DNA from 4 places in the Porphyrobacter sp. HT-58-2 genome. Region 1 is predicted to be linked to each of the others. Evidence: predicted binding sites of a transcription regulator. Region 1 holds the regulator's gene; each other region holds the start of a gene.

Region 1 (2,968 bases):
TGAGCTTTGCCGCTGTGCTTGCGATCATTGCAGTATCGACCAGCAGGCCCGCGCGCGCTTTTCTAGCCGCGCGGGATGAGCCTTGGTGGGCCCGCGCCGGGCGGCGGGTGGTGATGCTGTTCGCCACCGGGGTGGTGATCGAGATTGCGCTCATGCCGATCGTGCTGTTCCACTTCCACCGCGCCGGGGTCTATGGCGCCTTTGCCAATGTGATCGCCATACCGCTGGTGACCTTCGTCTCCATGCCTCTGATCGCACTGGGCCTGCTGCTCGATCTGGTCGGTCTTGGCGCTCCTGCCTGGTGGCTGGTCGAGCGCTCGCTCACGCTGCTGCTGGGAATTGCGCACTTCACAGCCGGTCAGGCGGGCGCGGTCACGCTGATGCCGCAGATCAGCTGGCTGGCCGTCGGACTGTTTGTTGCCGGCGGCCTATGGCTCGCCCTGTGGAATGGGCGGGTGCGACTTGCCGGGCTGATCCCAGTGGGGATTGCGAGCGTCATGGTGACAATGACTCCGATTCCGGATGTGCTCATCGCCGGCGATGGCAGGCAGGTAGGCATTACGGGCCGGGCCCCCGATGGAGCGCCGCGCCTGCTTGCCTTGCGCGACAGCCGTTCGCGCTACACCCGCGATAATCTGATGGAGCTGGCCAGCGTCACTGCCGACCCCGTGCCGCTCGACCAATGGGAGGGCGCGCGCTGTTCCTCGGCATTCTGCACCCTCGTGATCGGACGCGGAGAGCGTGACTGGGTACTCTTGCTCGGTCGGGGCCGCGATCAGGTCGAGGAACGGGCGCTGGCCGCGGCCTGCGCTGAGGCCGACATTGTCGTATCCGAGCGATTCCTGCCCCGATCCTGCCGCCCGCGGTGGCTCAAGGCTGACCGCCGCTTCCTCAGCCAATCAGGAGGGCTCGCCATTGTTCTGGAAGACGAGCGCATCACCAGCGTCGGCGATACGCAAGGCGATCATGGCTGGTGGCGCGGGGTGAAGGAATAAAGGCCCGCATTTTGCCAAAGCCAGCCTGGCCGGGCTCTGGCGCGGGTCTGGCGGGGGGCAAGAGCAGGCTAAAGGGGGGCTGGGAGGGGGCTAGACCCCCGCTAAAACGGCCTGCGGATCCCGCAAGTTAAATCCAACCAAATGAATTAAAACGAAAAATTCGCCGGAGTGCGACGCTTTACGTCCGAAAGCCGATTTGCCCCCGGCGCGGTGAACACACTCCGGCCCGTCGCAATCAGTGATAGCGCCGCAGCAAGCCTGCCAGCTTGCCCTGCACCTCGACCTCATCGGGCCGGTAATATTGCGGATCATAGGTCGCATTGGCAGGATCGAGCCGCACCTTGCCGCCTTCACGGCGCAGATATTTGAGCGTCGCTTCCTCACCGCGTACCAGCGCCACCACGATCTCACCGTCGCGCGCAGTGTTGGTGCGCCGCACCAGCGCGAAATCGCCGTCGAAGATCCCGGCCTCGATCATCGAGTCCCCGGAAACCTCCAGCGCATAGTGCTCACCCGGGCCAAGCAGCGCCGCCGGTACCGGCAAGGTCGATTGGCCTTCCAGCGCTTCGATCGGCGCACCCGCCGCAATCCGCCCATGCAGCGGCAGTTCGATCACGTCATTGGCGGCCTCAGGCGCCGTAGTACGGGCCGCAGGCATCGGCACGATATTATCGCTGGCAGCGGTGTTGCGGGCAGGGGTGGTATCGCCCGGCTCCCGGATCACTTCCAGCGCACGCGCGCGGTTCGGCAGACGGCGCAGAAAGCCGCGTTCCTCCAGCGCCGAAATCAGCCGATGCACGCCCGACTTGCTCTTGAGATCGAGCGCTTCCTTCATTTCCTCGAAACTCGGCGAGATGCCGGTCTCCTCCAGCCGTTGCTGGATGAAGACGATCAGCTCGCGCTGTTTTGCGGTCAGCATTGGTCAAGTCTCCTGTGGTCGCACCCACGCCGCACCCCACATCGAAGCGCGCCGTGCCAATCCCTTGCGTGCGCCAAGAGGCACCGTCCCCGTCAATCGGGTTTACAGGTGCGTTGTTTGCACTTGCCGTCCGCCATTAAGGTGAACGAACAAGGAACAATTAGGCAACTAAACAAATTGAGTCAAGCGCGCCTGCCAGCAAACCCGCGCAATTCAGCCATTCTGGAGGTGGAACACCGGGACAGGCTCTCCTGCGGCAAGGGCGGCTGCACCTGCGGGCCGGTCGATCAGGCAGTCAGCCGCTGCCAAGGCGCTGAGTGCGGAGGAATCCTGCGATCCGGCCAGCCGCACCGTGCCGCCGTCGTTGACTGCGCGCAGGAATTCGCGCCGCGGGCCAGTAGCGGGCAGAGGCTCGCCTGCCGGCATCGTGACCGCGCGTGGCAGGGGATCGGGATCGCCCATTGCGGCCCGCACCAGTGGCAAGGCAAACAGGAAGGCCGTCACGAAGCTCGACACCGGATTGCCCGGCAGGCCAAGGATCACCTGAGCGCCTCTTGTGGCGACCAGCAGCGGCTTGCCCGGCTTGATTGCAACCTTCCAGAAAGCGGTTTCGGCACCCCATTCCGCCACCGCGGGCTTGATCAGATCGTGATCGCCCACCGATGCGCCGCCCGAGGTGATCAGCACATCGGCGGTTTCGGCCTGCAGCAAGGCGGCGGCGAGCGCCGCGCGATCATCAGCGACCGGGCCGATGCGTGTCACTTCGCACCCCAGCGGGGCCAGCATCGCGGCGAGCATCGCGCCGTTGCTGGCGGGAATCTGGTGAGGGAGGCAGCGGGCAGGATCCGGGGCGAGCTCATCGCCGCTGTCCATCACCGCGACCCTTAGCCGCCTTGCTGCCATCGCCTGTGCGTGTCCTCCGGCGAGTGCCAATGCGATGCGACCCGGGGTCATTCGTGCGCCGCGTGTCAGCAGCAGGTCGCCTTCATGAAAATCGAAACCGCGCGCGCGGATATGGCGGCCGGGCGGGGCTGGCTGGCTGGCGGCGACGGTT
Region 2 (2,968 bases), 220 kb from region 1:
TAGCCGACATTATCGAGATCATTGTGCTTGCCCCCGGCACGCACGCATTTCTGCGAGGATGCGGCACGCGGCGAGACCGGGGTTTCGAGCCCGGTAAAGACGTTCTTGAACGGCACCATCCCGGCGTTGACGAACATCAGCGTCGGATCGTTGTACGGCACGAGCGGCGCGCTCGGCGTGGCGGTGTGGCCGGCCTTGCTGAAGTAATCGAGGAAGGAGCGGCGGATTTCGTTCGTCGAAGTCATGGCCGTGCAGTTAGGCAAAGCGCGCGGGTTTCGCAATGCGCCGCGCAAAAAGGGCATTTTAGCCGGGGTCTGGTGGGGGTCTAACCGGGGGCAGACGCTGGCAAGGCCACCTCAGGTTCCGGGCAATCCGCCCCGAACCACCCCCTGAAAACGCGAAAGGCCGGCGCGCGCTATGGGGAGAAGCACACGCCGGCGTTCCGGGTTTCCGGGCATCGGTGGGACAGCTGCGGGAACGGGACATTCCAGCAGCGATGACGCCCGCTTGAGGATCAGTCGTCCGAGTCCGCGTCCGGCCCGGTCATCATCTCCCCGGCGACCTCGTCGGTGCGGCTGCGGATTGCAGCTTCCAACCGGTCACAAACTTCAGGATTTTCCTTGAGGTAGGTCTTGGCGTTTTCACGTCCCTGCCCGATGCGGATCGAATCATAGGAGAACCAGCTTCCCGACTTTTCGACCAGCCCGGCTTTGACCCCGAGATCGAGGATCTCGCCGATCTTGGAAATGCCCTCGCCATACATGATGTCGAATTCGACCTGCTTGAACGGCGGGGCGACCTTGTTCTTGACCACCTTCACGCGGGTTGCGTTACCGATGATCTCGTCACGATCCTTGATCTGCCCGGTGCGGCGGATGTCGAGCCGAACCGAGGCATAGAACTTGAGCGCATTGCCGCCGGTGGTGGTTTCCGGGTTGCCGTACATCACCCCGATCTTCATGCGCAGCTGGTTGATGAAAATCACCATGCAGCGCGAGCGGCTGATCGAACCGGTCAGCTTGCGAAGGGACTGGCTCATCAGGCGGGCTTGCAGGCCCACATGCGAATCGCCCATCTCGCCTTCGATCTCCGCACGCGGCACCAGCGCTGCGACCGAATCGACCACCAGCACATCGATCGCGTTCGATCGCACCAGCGTATCGGTGATTTCCAGCGCCTGTTCGCCGGTATCGGGCTGCGAGACGATCAGTTCGTCAATGTCGACGCCAAGCTTCTTGGCATAGACCGGATCAAGCGCGTGTTCGGCGTCCACGAAAGCCGCCGTGCCGCCCATCTTCTGCGCTTCGGCAATGACATGCAGCGCCAGCGTGGTTTTCCCTGAGCTTTCCGGGCCGTAGACTTCAATCACCCGGCCGCGCGGCAGGCCACCGATCCCGAGGGCAATGTCCAGCCCCAGCGAGCCCGTCGAAATGGCTTCGACCTGCATCGCTTCCTTCGAGCCCAGCTTCATTGCCGAACCCTTTCCGAACGCACGGTCAATCTGTGCAAGCGCGGCTTCAAGAGCCTTCTGACGATCCACGGCTTTCCTGTCCTCTTCGACCAATTTCAATTGGGTAGCCATCGCATGCGCTCCTTCGCTTGCCTAGGGGCAACACGGAGTTTTCCGCCGCCCATGGCAGCCATGTATCGCATTTGTTCTCATGGAACAAGTAGGGAACGAAAAATTTCTTCAGGCGGACTAGCGAGGGGTCCCTACCCGCCTGTTGCTTCGCGCAGGCGCCAGTCGATGCTGCGCGTGCCATTAGCGGGGATGATGACTTCGACTGTCTGATAGCCGTTCTTCACGTCGACCTTGGCACCCGGAAAGCGGATGTCGTATCGGCCGGCCCAGCCCAGTTGCAGGCGCAGGGTGACCGGGTGCGGGTTGGCGTTGGTGAGGCTCGCACGCATTGGTGTCCACGCGCCCTTTGCTTTCCCGGGTTCGCCCTCGCCCAAGGTGCCGCAGCGGACGAAGACCTGCGCGCTGGCTCCCAGATCAAGCTCGACATCCTGCCCACGCGCATAATCGCGCAAGGTCGTGCGCGCGGCGAATTGCGGGCCGCGCCCAACTGACCCGGACCTCGGCTCGTAAACTGTCATCGCGCCTTGCGGCATGGCGATGCCGAGGCCTTTCCTGTCTTCGTTCTTGGTCACCAGCAGCAGGCTGGCAGGCAGGGGCTCCTCATCCTGCTGATCGACGCTCGACCAAGGATTGCATCCCGCCTGATAAAGATAGCGCGCCTTGACTGCGTCCTTATCGAGAAAGGCGACCTGCTTCATCCCCTTGGCCGAGACATCGACGCGGCCGGGCACGCGGAACAGCTTCAGATCGCCGAGGTCTTCCTCCTCGGCGGTTATCACGGCTGGTGCCGATTCCATCATGTCGGCCGCCTTCATGCGCGCGCCGGTGACCGTGATCATCTCGGCGGGCGCAGGCGCATAGGCCATCGGCGGGGGCGGCGGTGGCACGGGAAGATAATCCTGCACTTCGGAACCTGCCGCCGTGCTGCCGATCGGATAGCAGTTGAGATAGAGCCCGCGCGCCTCGGGCGGATCGGCCAGACTCTCGTAATCGCTTTCAAGATTGAGCTGCCCGGCGATGACCTGCAGCCGGGCGTTGTCGAAACTCTGCCCGTTGTCGTTGACCAGCGAAAGCCAGCTCATCAATCCCAGCTCGAATTCCCCGCCGCTGCGCTTGTCTGTCATCGTGGCGACGTAGTCGGCCTGCCAGTCGAAGCCCCATGCAAGGTAGGTGAGTGTTACCTCATGGGTGCCGCCTTCGGCTGAACGGGTGTCGACCGAGAACACCGGGCTTGCCGATAGCCCGGCAGGGACGCGGTCGAAGGTCAGGGTTTCGGGCAGTCCGGCGCAGCGCACCGCTTCGAAGCCCTGACTGGTCTGGAGCACCAAGCCGCGATTGGCGCCGGTGCGCACCACTGCGCTTTCGCTAACCCGCTCGCCGGTGGCG
Region 3 (2,968 bases), 520 kb from region 1:
CGGCCAACGGCATCACCAGTGAAGACGACTATGCCATATCGACGTTCACGGTGCAGAGCGGCCGCCCCCCTGGCATCGTTCCCAACCTTATCTGTCCTGCAGGCACTGCGATCTTCGACTGGGACACAATCCCTGGCTGGGCCGCAGGCTCGACCGACAATACATATGCCTTTGCGACCTTTGGCGGAATGCGCTTCCAACTGACAAATGATGGTGCCTTTCTCAACAACGCCACTTTCGGGGGGCAGTCACCAACCGTCGTCCCCACACTGACTGGCGGCCTGATCCAGCCTCAGAACAGCTTGACCATGCTGAGCGATCAAGCCGATCGTAACGGCGAGGTTGAGCTTGTCATCACCTTGCCACGGGTCTTGACCGGCGTGCAGTTCTCCATCTTCGATGTCGATTTCTTCTCCGGTCAATTTGCTGACCGGGTCGAGGTCATCGGCATTAATGGCGGCACAACCGTGATGCCTGTGCTGACCAATGGCAACGTGAACATGGTGACGGGAAACGTCGTGGTGGGGGATGGACTCTCGGCAGATACAGAACCGTTCGGTAACGTGGTCGTGACCTTTACCGCGCCTGTCGAGCAAATCGTGATCCGCTATGGTAACGATTCCACCGCACCAACAGACCCGGGACAACAGGCCATTGCCATACATGACATTATTGCCTGCAATCCCTTCGCCAGCCTGTCTGTCACGAAGGTGAGCACACTGATCTCTGACCCCGTCAACGGGACCAACAGCCCGAAGGCCATTCCCGGCGCACTGATCGAATACATCATCACTATTTCGAACGCCGGCACATCTGCGACCGATACGAATAGCGTCGTGATCTGGGATCAGGGACCTGCTGACGCCCGACTGTGCCGCGTGTCACAGCCTGGAGGGCCCGTGAATTGGGCCGATCCAGGCGGGTCATCGGGTCTGACCTACGCCTTTACCGGGATCGGATCCGGGTCGGATGATCTAGAGTTCTCAAATGACGGGGGTGCAAGCTGGAATTACACACCCAATGCCGACGCTGACGGTTGCGACGGGGCCATTACCGACTTCAGATTGCAGCCCGGCGGCGCACTGGAAGCAGGACGGTCAGTTGAACTCAGGGCGCGCTATATCATCGATTGATCGAAGGCTGGGCAACGATCCGGCCATCGCCAGCACAACGGCGCCAGGTCCCAACCGGTCGGCAGGGGTGCGACGATCGCCATGAAGCGCGATGATGCCATCGGTGCTGTTGCCCAAAGAAGCAGCGAAGACACAGCCACGCTGCCAGTGGCTTTGGCCCAGGCCGCCTTGACGCGGGAGATTAAACTCTTGCTGGATAACGCGCCTCGGACGGCTGCTTGAGCAGCACTTGCGGTGACCGCCCGATCCTCGCGATTCCGGCGCATTTCGGGATCGGGACGATCAGGGTTGGTGAAGGATGATCAATCGTGGGAATGCGTCGCCCAACAGTCAGCCTCCCTCGTGCTTTCGGCGGTGGCAAGGAAGCTCATCACCCGATCCTGTGTCCTGTGCCGAGGGCGACGGCCTGCCTTGAGATCAGCAACAAGCCGCGGATCTCCGGCAGCTTGTCGGCCGAAGGTGCTTGGCGCCACACCGCTCCGAGCGAGGTAGGCCTCAATTTGCTCGAGAAGCTCCATTGCCTGCGACTCCCATTTCGCTTGCGTTCCTCATATGTTCTTACTAGGAGGGAATCCTAGAGTCTAGGATCAAATTTCCTAGATCGATGCATTAGGATTGGCAGCATGGATGATGCACGCAGAGCCCTTGATGAGTTGATCCAGCAGCGCGGTTGCAGCTATTCTGAGATCTCGCGTCTGCTCGGGCGCAATGCAGCCTATATCCAGCAATTTATTCGCCGTGGCAGCCCAAGGCATCTGGATGAGCAGGACCGCTCTGTTCTTGCCCGCTTTTTCGGCGTCGATGAAAAGATGCTCGGTGCCCCAATCCATAGGACTGGCCCGGTTGTCGAACTGGCTCTGGTGCCGATCCTCGACGTGGAAGCCTCTGCGGGGCATGGCGCGCTTGCCGCGATGGAATCCAAGTCTGCCCAGTTCGGGTTCGATGAACGATGGTTGCGCCGGCTGACCTCGAGCAAGTCTTCGAACTTGTCCATCATCGGGGTCTACGGAGACTCGATGGAGCCCACCTTGCATGATGGCGATGAGGTGATGGTCGATCTCGCAGATGGTCAGGCGCGGCTGCGCGACGGCATTTATGTGCTGCGGATGGACGACATGCTGAGCGTCAAGCGCATTGCGATCGAACCGCAAGGCAAGCGCGTGTCAGTTGTCAGCGACAATCCCACTTACCCGAGTTGGAATGGTCTCGAGAAGCGGGCCCTTAATATTGTCGGCCGCGTACTTTGGTTTGGTCGTGCGCTGCGCTAGTCAGCTCAGACCGCTTCCCAGCGAGGCGGGATCACCTGACGATTTGAAACCTGTTATAAAACAATAAACTGTAACGGTTGATGTGGCGCAGCCAGATCGCAAGCCGCTCGAGGGGTGCGCATAGTTCCGACTGTTCCTGTGATGACTTGCGGATGATTGCCTGCCCGTCATCCGAGCCATGTCTGGGATGGCCGCGGGCCAGTGTGGTTCGCGCGGGGTATTGCGTGAGGATGGCCGGTCTTGCTGCTTTGAGATTCTGGCAATCGCCCGGAGCGATGAGAAAGCCAAGGCGCGGGCCTTCGCGCCATGATCGTCCGCATCGCCACAACGCGTTGTTGGCTGGCAGAGCAGGACATGCCTTGGTAAAAATCGGAGCAAGCCTAACGCGATTTTAAGGGCTTTGCGACCAAGACAGTCCCTGAAAACCGGGACTTTGATCGCATGAACGCTCCATTTGATGCCGCCGCGGCTCTCGCTCGCAAGGCGCTTGCCCATCCTGCTCCCGATCATCAGGTAGCAGTGATCGGCCTTGGCTATATCGGCCTGCCTACCGCCGCCCTGCTCGCT
Region 4 (2,968 bases), 570 kb from region 1:
TGTCGGCAGCGGCCTGCGCAGCGCGGCGACCAGGCGAAATGGCGTACGAGCCGGAAGGCTCAATTGCTCGGTAACAGCCTCCAAGCTGGTGCGATCCGGCAGGGCATCGACAAGATCGACCAGCTGACGAAAGTTGCTTGTGCGGATAATGACAGGCTCGTGAGATCCGCCAACCTTATCAAGGACCAGCAGCCGCGTGGTGATGCCGGTGCCCTGCCTGACGAACGCGCGTTCGACGGCGGCATTGAGCCGCAGCGAGATCGGTCCCTTCAGCCCCGCCAGGAAATTCGCGCAGTCGAACCATTCGGGCATGATCGCGACTAGTCGACCGCCCGATGCCAGACGCTTCCAAGCCGACCGCAGGTGGCGCGAGCCGGTGCGACTATCGTGCCCTCGCTCGATGCCGTGAGAATAGGGCGGGTTCATCAACACGACGGTTGGGGTGATGGCGGGATCGAGCAGTTCGTCAATCAGCTCAGCGTCATGGCCGGTCACGCGCGCGGTCGGGAACACCGCATTCAGGCAGTCGCGGCGGAGCGGCGAAATCTCGTTGAGGGCAAGGCGCGAGCCAGCCTTGGCGGCCCAGACTGCCAGCATCCCCGTTCCGGCCGAGGGTTCGAGCACAAGCTCGCCAGCGACCGGCGCGCAGGCGCGGGCAGCGAGCCAGGCAAGTCGCGGCGGCGTCGCGAACTGCTGCCATTCCATCTGCTCATCGCTGCGGTTGGTCTGGGTCGGAAGTCGCGCGTCGAGAGAGCAGAAGAACTGGTCCGCCTCGTCGGCCGAAGTCGATAGCCGGATTTGATCTGAGGCTTTCAGGTACTGAACCTGTGCCAGCTCAAGAGCTGCGTGCGCGTCACGAACGGACCAACGCCCGCACGCATCGCTACCCCCGAAGTGATCCGTCATGATGCGCGTGACGTCGCTGCGTGTGAGCACGCAGCCTGCCGCCAGCTCCGAAGCCATGGTCTGTGCCGCCATCAAAACAACGGGCGGCGATGGGTCATCGAATGCAAAGGCGAGCGAAGAATTGGACATGGGAACCTCCTGACGAGGTCCTGCGCCGGGCAGGCCTCAATCAGCCGAAGGCCCCCTCCCCTCTGCACAATGGATCAGGTTTTCGGGAAAGCTGCGACGTCAACTCGTCGTTCCAGTCCAAGCCAAGCGAGGCTGGCGCACGCGAGTGAATGACACGATCAGGCGCAGCGTGAGCCTTCCGTGCGCGCTCCTCGGCGAGAGTGCCCCCGGCGTCATTGTCGATGAAGAGGTATAGCTCTCGCACGCTCTCCGGGATCGCCACCAGACCGAACCGCTCGTTACCGAGCGTTGCCCAGCACGGGATACCGAACAGCTGCGTGGCTGAGAGAGCGCTCTCGATTCCTTCCGCAAGCCCGAGGCACCCTTGCACTGGCGGCGCAAGTCTGACGGCACCACAGCCGAGGCTGCCCAGCGCTCGCTTGGGCCGATCAAAGCGCGCCAACCGCGCCGGGACGCTCTCGAGAAAGGTCCTGTGTATCGCAATTATGCCGCTGTCGGTTGTGACCGCCGCCAGCATCGCGGGAAGAAACTGCACCGCGCTGCGCGGTCCAAGCGGTGTCCGATCCAGGTAACGCAGCTGATTTGATGCCGACATAACCCCGCGCTCTGTGAGGTATCGTTCGGCAGGGCTGCCAGTAATTGCCGTCGCCGACTGCCACAAGCGCCGCGCATTGGGGCTGAAGGGCAAAATTTTCTTGGGCTGAAACTCCACCGAGCCAGAGCCATCAAACAGGTTCCGGCTGCGAACACCGCGGCGTTGCAAGGCCGCCATGACGTCACCATTCGAGCATCCCGCAAAGCAGTGGAACAGGATCGCTTTGCGCCCCAGTGTGACGCTTAGCGAGGGGGTACGATCATCGTGCGCGGGGCAGCAGCACATGCCCTTGTCCTGCCGCCAAGTTCCCTGGAGACTTTCGACGATGGCACGGGCTTCCCGTTCAAGCCCTTGTGCATTCGGTAGGTAAGGCATCGAGTTACTCCATTGCATGCCCCTCCCGGTGCAGCCTTCACTCTGTCCCGGCGCCTGATGATTGCCCTTTATCTTTGTTCTATATATGTTCTCATTCGATTCGGCCAACAGAGATCATGTAATGAACCTGAAATTCTTTTTGCTCGCTGGCATCGCCGTCCTTGCCGTGCCCGAAGTTCCAACACGCGCGCAGGACCGCCCAAAAGCGACAGGGTCCGAGCATGACAGCACCAAGAGCGGCTTCCGCATCGTCGAGTCTTCAAATGGGTTCCAGCTTGTCGAGCATGGGCTTTGGGCTTCACCCAAAAGCTTGGGGGCATTAGCGACCCAAGCCGATGAAGCGCCCTCAAGCTATTCCCCTTGGCACCTCCAAGCCGCAACGGGCACTTCCAGCTTTAGAAGAGCGAGCTATCTGCCCCACGTCTATGCGGCTGAGGTGAGGTACGCTCTGCCTACGGGACTGCTCGATGCGCTTGTGTGGACGGAATCGAGATATAATCCGTTGGCCGTCAGCCATACCGGAGCGGCGGGCCTCGGCCAACTGATGCCTGCAACGGCCAGAGAACTGGGCGTGACAAATCGCTTTGACCCGGTATCGAACATCGATGGGGCCGCACGCTATCTTCGCCAGATGCTGGATCGCTTCGGCGTGGTGCATCTCGCTCTGGCCGCCTACAATGCCGGTCCCGGAGCCGTTACGAAAGCTGGCGGAATTCCGCGCAACGGCGAAACGCCGGCCTATGTGCGCAATGTGCTTCGCCGGTGGAAGCTATGACAGGGGATGATTTGGTTTGAGCAGCCGGCGGAAACGCTTATTAGGTCGATTGACGAGGGGGGCTCGAAGCTTCCTTCTCACGACAGCCGGTGAGCATATCTGGATCGTTGATACTCTGGATTTTGACCAGTCGCTCGTCGGCAAAAACGTCATCGTAGATGGCGTACCAACGGCAAAAGACCGGATTC

What was found. The regulator LexA, encoded in region 1, represses DNA repair genes until DNA is damaged. The targets are predictions, from matches to a motif close to GTTCCNCNCTTGTTCT.
Region 2: recA (recombinase RecA) is a predicted target of LexA. The motif match lies at 1,664-1,679, and genes of this name have one in related genera.
Region 3: CHX26_RS08915 (S24 family peptidase) is a predicted target of LexA. The motif match lies at 1,677-1,692, and genes of this name have one in related genera.
Region 4: CHX26_RS08705 (DUF7146 domain-containing protein) is a predicted target of LexA. The motif match lies at 2,082-2,097, and genes of this name have one in related genera.

The regions. Positions count from the first base shown of each region.
Region 1 covers NZ_CP022600.1:2,399,835-2,402,802, reverse strand. The annotation lists gene CHX26_RS11325 (ComEC/Rec2 family competence protein) at 1-995, shown strand, start outside; gene lexA (transcriptional repressor LexA) at 1,231-1,914, opposite strand; gene CHX26_RS11315 (molybdopterin molybdotransferase MoeA) at 2,128-2,968, opposite strand, start outside.
Region 2 covers NZ_CP022600.1:2,618,017-2,620,984, forward strand. The annotation lists gene alaS (alanine--tRNA ligase) at 1-245, opposite strand, end outside; gene recA (recombinase RecA) at 515-1,582, opposite strand; gene CHX26_RS12335 (DUF4139 domain-containing protein) at 1,714-2,968, opposite strand, start outside.
Region 3 covers NZ_CP022600.1:1,876,901-1,879,868, reverse strand. The annotation lists gene CHX26_RS08925 (proprotein convertase P-domain-containing protein) at 1-1,133, shown strand, start outside; gene CHX26_RS08915 (S24 family peptidase) at 1,757-2,401, shown strand; gene wecC (UDP-N-acetyl-D-mannosamine dehydrogenase) at 2,843-2,968, shown strand, end outside.
Region 4 covers NZ_CP022600.1:1,827,445-1,830,412, reverse strand. The annotation lists gene CHX26_RS08710 (bifunctional class I SAM-dependent methyltransferase/DEAD/DEAH box helicase) at 1-1,035, opposite strand, end outside; gene CHX26_RS08705 (DUF7146 domain-containing protein) at 1,076-2,023, opposite strand; gene CHX26_RS08700 (lytic transglycosylase domain-containing protein) at 2,127-2,780, shown strand; gene CHX26_RS16280 (DUF5818 domain-containing protein) at 2,797-2,968, shown strand, end outside.